One region of the Herbaspirillum lusitanum genome, then DNA from elsewhere that is predicted to be linked to it. Evidence: predicted binding sites of a transcription regulator. Region 1 holds the regulator's gene; the other holds the start of a gene.
What was found. The regulator HrcA, encoded in region 1, represses chaperone genes, less so after heat shock. The targets are predictions, from matches to a motif close to TTAGCACTCNNNNNNNNNGAGTGCTAA.
Positions count from the first base shown of each region.

Region 1 (4,212 bases):
TTTCGATGTCATAGCCGTGCGAGAAGCTCTTGGCGGCCAACTCCAGCAACTTGAGCGTGACATTGACGCCGATGCTCATGTTGGGGGCCAGCATGATCGCGGTCTTTTGCGCGGCGGCGGCGATCGCGTCCTTGGCTTCCTGTTCCAGGCCGGTGGTGCCGATGATCATCTTGACGCCATGCGCGGCGCAGTATTCGGCGTGCCTGAGCGTGCCTTCCGGACGCGTGAAGTCGATCAGGAAGTCGGCGTTGGCGAGGCCTTTGGCCAAGTCCGATTCGATCGCGACGTTGGCTGGTTTACCGAGGAAGGAGGCCGCGTCGGTGCCGATGCTGGGCGAACCCGGCACGTCCAGGGCGCCGGCCAGCACCATGTCGTCGGCGTTCCGGATGGCTTCGATCAGCATGCGGCCCATGCGGCCGGATGCGCCGGCGACGGCGATTTTCAATGCGCTCATAGTGCTTGTACTTGTACTTGTGGTTGCGGGTATTGCTGTACTGGCCAGCTTACTTGGAGGAGGACGGCGGAGCCGTGGTCGTCGGCGTATCCGACAGTTCCGGCATGGCGCCCTTCTTGGAACCGGCGATCAGGGACAGATATTCCTGTTCGGTCGGCAAGTCGTTGCCGCCTTCGTAGCGTTCCATCAGGTTGTCCTTGAAGAACACCGACACGCGGCTGCTCATCAGTTCACCGTTGCCCTTGGCCAGGCGGAATTCATAATCCCAGCGATCCGAATGGAACACGTCGGCCAGCAGCGGCGTGCCGAGCACGAAACGCACCTGGTCGCGGGTCATGCCCGGCTTCAGTTGCGCCACCATCTCCTTGGAGACGAAATTGCCCTGCTGGATATCGATGCGATAAGGCTTGAGGAAGCCGAACAGGCTGCTCTTCTTCGAAACCTGCACGCCGGTCGCGTCGGGCGCAGCTGCGCCTTCCGCCGGTTTTTTGGATGCACAGCCGGACAGCAGGGTGCTCAGCGCGATCAGCGCCAGAGCGGTAGTACGGTAGGAAGGCAACATTCGCATAAAGATTTCAATTGGTTGAGCAATTGTGCTAAAACGCTATATGATAAAGCAGATAACCTGATTTTTACTGAAACATGCCTAATAATCCATCCGAACTGAAAGCCAGCGGCCTCAAGGCTACTTTGCCGCGTCTAAAAATCCTGGAAATCTTCCAAAACACCGAGGTGCGTCACCTCAGCGCGGAAGATGTCTACAAAATGCTGCTGGCGGACAATCTGGACGTCGGTCTGGCCACGGTCTACCGCGTGCTCACGCAGTTCGAGCAAGCCGGCCTGCTGCAGCGCAATCACTTTGAAACCGGCAAGGCCGTATTCGAACTCAACGAAGGCTCGCACCATGACCATCTGGTTTGCCTGGATTGCGGCAAGGTCGAGGAATTCTTCGACGCCGAAATCGAGAAGCGCCAGCTCAAGATTGCCCAGGAGCACGGTTTCGAGATTGCCGATCATGCGCTGGCCTTGTACGGCCATTGCAAGGATTGCCGCAAGACCAAGAAATAGGCATCCATGCCGGCCGGATTCAATCCGGACGCAGTTTGCAAAGAACCATCCCGCCATCGCCGGATGGTTTTTTTATTGCCGCTTCGATGATGGCGGCCAGGGGTGTAAAGAAGGGTAAGCGGTGTGCAACAGTTCGCTGCAGTCCTCAATCCTGTTCAGCCGGACTCAGTTGTTGTTGCCGCTGAGTGCGCTCGACAGCAATTTGGCGGTGATGTCGACGATGGGAATCACGCGCTCGTAAGCCATGCGGGTGGGACCGATCACGCCCAGCGTGCCGACGATCTTGCCGTTGACTTCATACGGCGCGGTGACGATGCTCATGTCGTCCATCGGCACCAGCTGCGATTCGCCGCCGATGAAGATCTGCACGCCGGTGGCCTTGCTCGACACATCCAGCAACTGCATCAGGCTGGTCTTTTGCTCGAACATGTCGAACAGCTTGCGCAGCGAGGTCATGTTCGACGACAGGTCCGAGACGCTGAGCAGATTGCGCTCGCCGGAAATAACGACGTTGTCCGATTCGTCGGCCATCGCATCGCTGCCGGCTTCGACCGCCGCCTGCATCAGGCTGGTCATGTCGTCGCGCAACTGGCGCAGTTCGTTCTGCAGGCGCAGGCGCACCTCGTCGAAGCCGAGGCCGCCATAGTGCTGGTTGATGTAATTGGCGGCCTGCACCAATTGCGAAGGCGTGTAGTCGACCTCGGTCAGCAGCAGGCGGTTTTGCACATCGCCGCCGGGGCCGACGATGACCAGCAGGATGCGTTTTTCGGACAGGCGCAGGAATTCGATCTGCTTGAAGATCGACTCGCGCTTGGGCGTCATCACCACGCCGGCAAATTGCGACAGCGACGACAGCACTTGCGCCGCATTGGAAATGATTTTTTGCGGCGAGTTGATCTGCGAGCGTGATTGCAGTTTGGTTTCCAGCGTGGCCTCGTCAATCGCATCCATCGATTCGATCGTCAGCAGCGTGTCGACGAACACGCGGTAACCGCGCGGCGTCGGAATGCGCCCGGCGGAAGTGTGCGGACTGGCGACGAAGCCCATTTCTTCGAGATCAGCCATGACGTTGCGGATGGTCGCCGGCGACAGTTCCAGTCCCGAAATCTTGGAGAGCGCGCGCGAGCCGACCGGCTGGCCGTCGGCGATGTACCGTTCGACCAGGGCCTTGAGCAGGGTTTGAGCGCGATTATCTAGTTGCATGTCTTCATTCTAACGAGCAGGAAGCAGGCGTGCCAATATCCTGCCATATATATTACGCCGCCAGCCAGTACGCCAGTTCGTTGAGATCGGTGCATACCGCATCGGGACGCACATGCGCCGGCAACTCGCGCTGGAAGCGGTTCATCCAGACTGCGCGCAAGCCGGCTTGCTGCGCCCCCAGCACATCCAGCGCCAGGTCGTCGCCGACATAGACAGTGTGTTCCGGCGCGACGCCGAGCGCAGTGCAGGCGGCGTGGAAGATGGCCGGGTCGGGTTTGGCGGTGCCGAACTGATGCGCGGCGATGGAGATTTCAAAATGTTCGGCCAGGCCGATGCGCGCCAGATCGGCGAAACCGTTCGACACCGTGCCCAGCTTCAGGCGCAGCTTCAACTGCTGCAGGCCGGGGACGACGTCGTCGAAGGGCGTGACGGCATTGCGGCCGGTGGTGAAAATCTCCATGGCAGGATCCGCCAGCGCGGGGTCTTCGCCATGCTCGGCCAGCACCGTGGTCAGCGCCGCATGGCGCAGCGCCCACAGGTTGATCTTGTAGGCCGGGTTGGTCTGCGCCAGCACCTGCCGGCGTGCGCGCAGGCTGAGGATGCTTTCGCGTTGCACCACGCCGGGCGCATGTTGCGTCAGCCATTCGTACAGCCGGGTTTCGGCAAGATGCAGCACCGGCTCGATCGCCCACAGCGTATCGTCGAGGTCGAACAGGACTGCCTGGATGTTGGTTTTGTTCATGAAATCGGTTCGGAATAGTCTGGGGGCCTGTTAACAATGAATTTGCGAGGTGCGTTTCAGCCAGGCAGTGTGCTGGCAAGCCATGCAACGCGGCCAGCGCACTGCCTGGCTGAAACCCTTCGGGAACGGCTGCAGGCGTCGCCTGCCGTTGTTGCAGCTCCTTGCCGTAGCACCGCTACGCCGCGTCGCTGCGCCTAGGCAGTCAACACCTGCCCCGCGTTCGCACTCGCAAATTCATTGTTAACAGGCCCCGAATTATGCTTTAATCCGCAGCATGTGGCCCATCAAATTACCCGTGCAGGCGGCAACGCCCAAAACCATTGCAATCGTCGGCAAATATCATGCCGCCGGCATCGCGCAATCCCTTTCCGATATCGCCGCCTTCCTGGAAGCGCACGGCCATACCATCGTGTTCGAAGCCGAGACCGCGCAGAACATCGCGCTGGAAGGCTATGACGCCATGTCGCCGGAACAGATCGGCCAGTTCGCCGATGCCGCCATCGTGGTCGGCGGCGACGGCACCATGCTCGGCATCGCACGGCAACTGGCGCCGTTCAACGTGCCGCTGATCGGGATCAATCAGGGGCGGTTGGGCTTCATGACGGATATTTCGCTAGACCGCATGATACCGGTATTGGCCGACATGCTGGACGGCAAGGTCGACGTCGAAACGCGCTCGCTGCTGGAAGCCACGGTATTTCGCGATGGCGAACAGATTTTCAACGCGCTCGCTTTCAATGACGTG
Region 1 is NZ_QXFG01000005.1:195,951-200,162, forward strand. It holds gene dapB (4-hydroxy-tetrahydrodipicolinate reductase) at 1-454, opposite strand, end outside; gene DXT88_RS05095 (outer membrane protein assembly factor BamE) at 504-1,016, opposite strand; gene fur (ferric iron uptake transcriptional regulator) at 1,097-1,522, shown strand; gene hrcA (heat-inducible transcriptional repressor HrcA) at 1,688-2,725, opposite strand; gene DXT88_RS05110 (HAD family hydrolase) at 2,778-3,467, opposite strand; gene DXT88_RS05115 (NAD kinase) at 3,742-4,212, shown strand, end outside.

Region 2 (4,212 bases), 160 kb from region 1:
CCGCCGCGACGACTACGCCAAATCCGGCCTGCCGATGCTGCCCATCACGCACGGCATGAAGCTGACGCAATTCCATATCCTGCTCTATACCATCGCGCTGATCGCCACCACCATGCTGCCGTTCGCGGTCGGCATGAGCGGCTTGATCTACCTGGGTACGGCGATTGTGCTGGGATTGATTTTCTTCCATTACGCCTGGCAGATCTACCGCCACTACACCGATCTGATCGCGCGCAAGGCTTTCACATTCTCGATCATCTACCTGTCGATCCTGTTCGCCGCGCTGCTGGTCGACCATTACCTGCTGTTCAGGACTTTCTGATGAAACGTTTGCTGTCTTTCCTGCCGGCCGCGCTGCTGGCCCTCGGCATGCTGTCGCTGGCTGGTTGCCAGCAAAGCGCTGCCGAAAAATTCGTCAACACCGACGTCACCGGCCTGGAATACGCCAAGGACTTCGCGCTCACCGACCACAACGGCAAGCCGCGTACGCTGGCCGATTTCAAGGGCAAGGCGGTGGTCATGTTCTTCGGCTATACGCAATGCCCGGACGTCTGCCCGACCACCATGGCCGAGATGGCGAACGTGATGAAGGAACTCGGCCCGCAAGCCGACAAGGTGCAGGTGCTGTTCGTGACTGTCGATCCGGCGCGCGATACGCCGCAGATCCTGTCGCAGTATGTACCGGCCTTCGACAAGCGCTTCCTCGGCCTGTACGGCGACGAGGCCGCTACCGCCAAGGTGGCCAAGGAATTCAAGGTGTTCTACCAGAAGGTGCCGGGCAAGACGGCGGGCAGCTACACGATGGACCACACCGCCGGCAGCTACGTGTTCGATCCGCAGGGACATATCCGCCTGTTCGTGCGGCACGGCCAGGGTGCCGAGCCCATCGTGCATGACCTGAAATTGCTGCTGTCCTGAACGGACTTTGCGGACAAAAGAAAAGGCGCTCAATCGAGCGCCTTTTTCATTGCTGCGGGTTTGCCTGCTGATCAGTATCAGGCAAAAGCCTGCAGCGAACCCTTCATCTTCTTCAACGCCACCGCTTCGATCTGACGGATACGCTCGGCGGACACGCCGAACTCGTCAGCCAGTTCGTGCAAGGTAGCACCGCTACCGTCGTCATTGGCCAGCCAGCGTGCTTCCACGATGCGGCGTGAGCGGTCGTCGAGCTTGCTCAGCGCGGCTTCCAGGCCTTCCGATTGCAGCCGGTCGTATTGCTTGGCTTCCATCACGCGGGTCGGTTCGTTGTTGTCCGAAGACAGGTAAGCGATCGGAGCGAACTTGTCGTCGTCATCGTCGGTCGGCGCTTCCAGCGCAACATCGCGACCGGACAAGCGGGTTTCCATTTCAATGACTTCTTCGCGCTTGACATCCAGCGTCTTGGCCAATGCGTCGACTTGCGCCGGCGTCATGGCGTCGAGGCCCGTCTTGTGGCTGCGCAGGTTGAAGAACAGCTTGCGTTGGGCCTTGGTCGTCGCGACCTTGACCAGACGCCAGTTCTTCAGGATGTACTCGTGCATTTCGGCCTTGATCCAGTGCATCGCGTAGGAAACGAGACGAACGTTTTGATCGGGGTCGAAGCGCTTGACCGCCTTCATCAGGCCGATATTGCCTTCCTGGATCAGGTCGGCGTGCGGCAGGCCGTAGCCGAGATAGCCACGGGCGATCGACACCACCAGGCGCAGATGGGAAAGCACCAGCTTTTGAGCGGCGCCAAGGTCATTCTTTTCGCGCAGGGCGCGGGCCAGCGACACTTCTTCAGCTTGCGTCAGCATCGGCAGGCGATTGACGGCCGAAATGTAGGCGTCAATGTTGCCCAGGCTGCCGGAGAAGCCGAGCGCAAGCGCATTGGTCTCGACGGGCATGAGTGCAGTAGCTGATTTCATTGATTCTCCTTGGTTCCTGTGAGGAAGCGATGCGTAAATTTGGCAGTTGCCTTAAAGCCGCACTATTTCTATCAACTATTCTAGCACTCCTCAATTGAGAGTGCTAATAACGAATCTGGAAGAAAGAAATAGCTAATTTCTATGGCTGTTTTTTTGCCAATTGGCATTTCATCGCAAGAATTAGAGGAAATCTGGGGGCCAAAGTTGCTTGTTTCAAGCATAAAGCTGTAACAAATTTTGCAGAGCAACATTGAAAAATGGCAACAACTCCATCAAAGGAGCTGTTGCCATTTCAAGAGGAGATTGGACGAGGGCTCAGGCCAGCCGCGACAAGTGCCGTTTGACCGACAGCATGGCGCCGATCAGGCCGAGCAGGGCGCTGACGCCGAGCAGGAAACCGATGGCCGAGAGGCTGGGTGGCGCCAGGCGGAATTCGGAGGCATACAGGCGGGCGAAGTCGGTGATCGCCAGGTTTAGCGGCTGCAGCGCCAGCACCACCAGGCCCAGCGCCACTCCGCCCGCGCACACGCCGAGCAGGGCGCCGGTGTAATAAAACGGCCGGTGAATGAAGGCGTTGGTGGCACCCAGCAGGCGCGAGACTTCGATTTCCTCGTATTGCGTCATGACCTGCAGGCGAATGGTGTTGAACACCACGGCCACCACCACCGCACCCAGCGTGATGCCCAGGAACAGCAGCACCAGCCGCAAGATGCGCAGCAGCGCAGCCAGCCGCTTGACCCAGGCCGAATCGATCTGCACCGTGTCGACGCCTGGCATGGCCTTGAGCTTTTGCGCGATGTCGTCGACGCGGGTGGCGTCCATGGCGTCCTGGAAGCCGGACATCTTAAGCACATAGCTGTCAGGCAAGGGATTGGCGCCCAGCGTCGCCAGCACGTCGTTGAGGCCGGTCTTGCTCTTGAGCGTGTCAAAGGCCTTTTCGCGCGGGGTAAAACTGACGCGTGCGGCGCTGCCATTGTCGGCCAGCACGGCGCGGATGTTGCCGGCCAGCGCGATGGCCTTGTCGCGCGAGACGTCCATTTTCAGGAAGATGCTGATCTCGGGCTCGACCGCGAGTTGTTCCGAGACCGGACGCACGTTTTCAAGCACGGTCAGGCCGGCGAACGGCAGTGCCAGCGCGATCGACACCACCAGCACGTTGAGGATGAAGTTGCCGGGCGAGCGCAGCAGATGGTGGAAGGCGTCGGCGAAGGCGAAGAAATGTTGGCGCAGCCAGTTCATTGCGAAATCTCCACCGGATTGCTGACGCCGTTGTGCCAGCCGTCGACGATGCGGCCGCGGTCGAGATAAATGATGCGATCCGCGCCGGTCAGGTATTGCTCGTCATGGGTCGAGATCAGGCAGGTCACGCCGACGCCGTGGAAGGACTTGAGCGCAGCCAGCACCTTGTTGGCGTTGTCGCGGTCGAGGTTGGCGGTCGGCTCGTCGGCCAGGATGATCTGCGGGCGGTTGACGATGGCGCGCGCGATCGCCACGCGCTGCTGTTCGCCGCCGGACAGTTCCTGCGGGCCGGAAGTCGCCTTGTCGAGCAGGTCGACCTTGTCCAGCGCCGCGCGGGCGCGCTTTTCAGCGTCCGAACGCGACGCGCCGGTAACGATCAGCGGCAGCATCACGTTGGCCAGGATGTTGCGATCCTGCAGCAGGCGTTGTTGCTGGAAAATCAGGCCGAGGTTGCGGCGCAGGTAGGGCATGCCCGAAGGCTTGATGGTGTTGATGCTCTGGCCGTTGACGCTGAGCGTGCCGGCGCTGGGGCGTTCCATCGCGGCGATCATCTTGAGCAGGGTCGACTTGCCGGCGCCGGACGGGCCGGCCAGGAACAGCAGCTCGCCCTTCTGAACCGAAAGCGTGATGTCGCGCAACGCAAAGACGTCGCGCGAATATTGTTTGGAGACCTTGGCGAATTCGATCATCGGCGGTGGTGGATTTGTTTTTCCTGGGCGTGGTTCAATTTTGCTTAGCTTAGCAAGGCGTCTACGAATTCTTCAGCGTCGAATGCCTGCAGGTCGTCGATCGACTCGCCCACCCCGATGAAATACAGCGGCACCGGGCGCGTCCTGGCGATGGCCGCCAGGATGCCGCCCTTGGCGGTGCCGTCCAGCTTGGTCACGACCAGGCCGGTCAGGCCGAGCGCGTCGTCGAATGCCTTGACCTGCGCCAGCGCATTCTGGCCGGTATTGCCGTCGATGACCAGCAGTACTTCATGCGGCGCCGTATCCATGGCCTTGCCGATGACGCGCTTGATCTTCTTGAGCTCGTCCATCAGGTGCAACTGGGTCGGCAGGCGGCCGGCGGTGTCGACCATGACGAC
Region 2 is NZ_QXFG01000005.1:35,445-39,656, forward strand. It holds gene cyoE (heme o synthase) at 1-322, shown strand, start outside; gene DXT88_RS04290 (SCO family protein) at 322-918, shown strand; gene rpoH (RNA polymerase sigma factor RpoH) at 996-1,886, opposite strand; gene ftsX (permease-like cell division protein FtsX) at 2,202-3,125, opposite strand; gene DXT88_RS04305 (cell division ATP-binding protein FtsE) at 3,122-3,814, opposite strand; gene ftsY (signal recognition particle-docking protein FtsY) at 3,859-4,212, opposite strand, start outside.
Region 2: the regulator HrcA is predicted to act here: its motif matches at 1,967-1,993, upstream of rpoH (RNA polymerase sigma factor RpoH).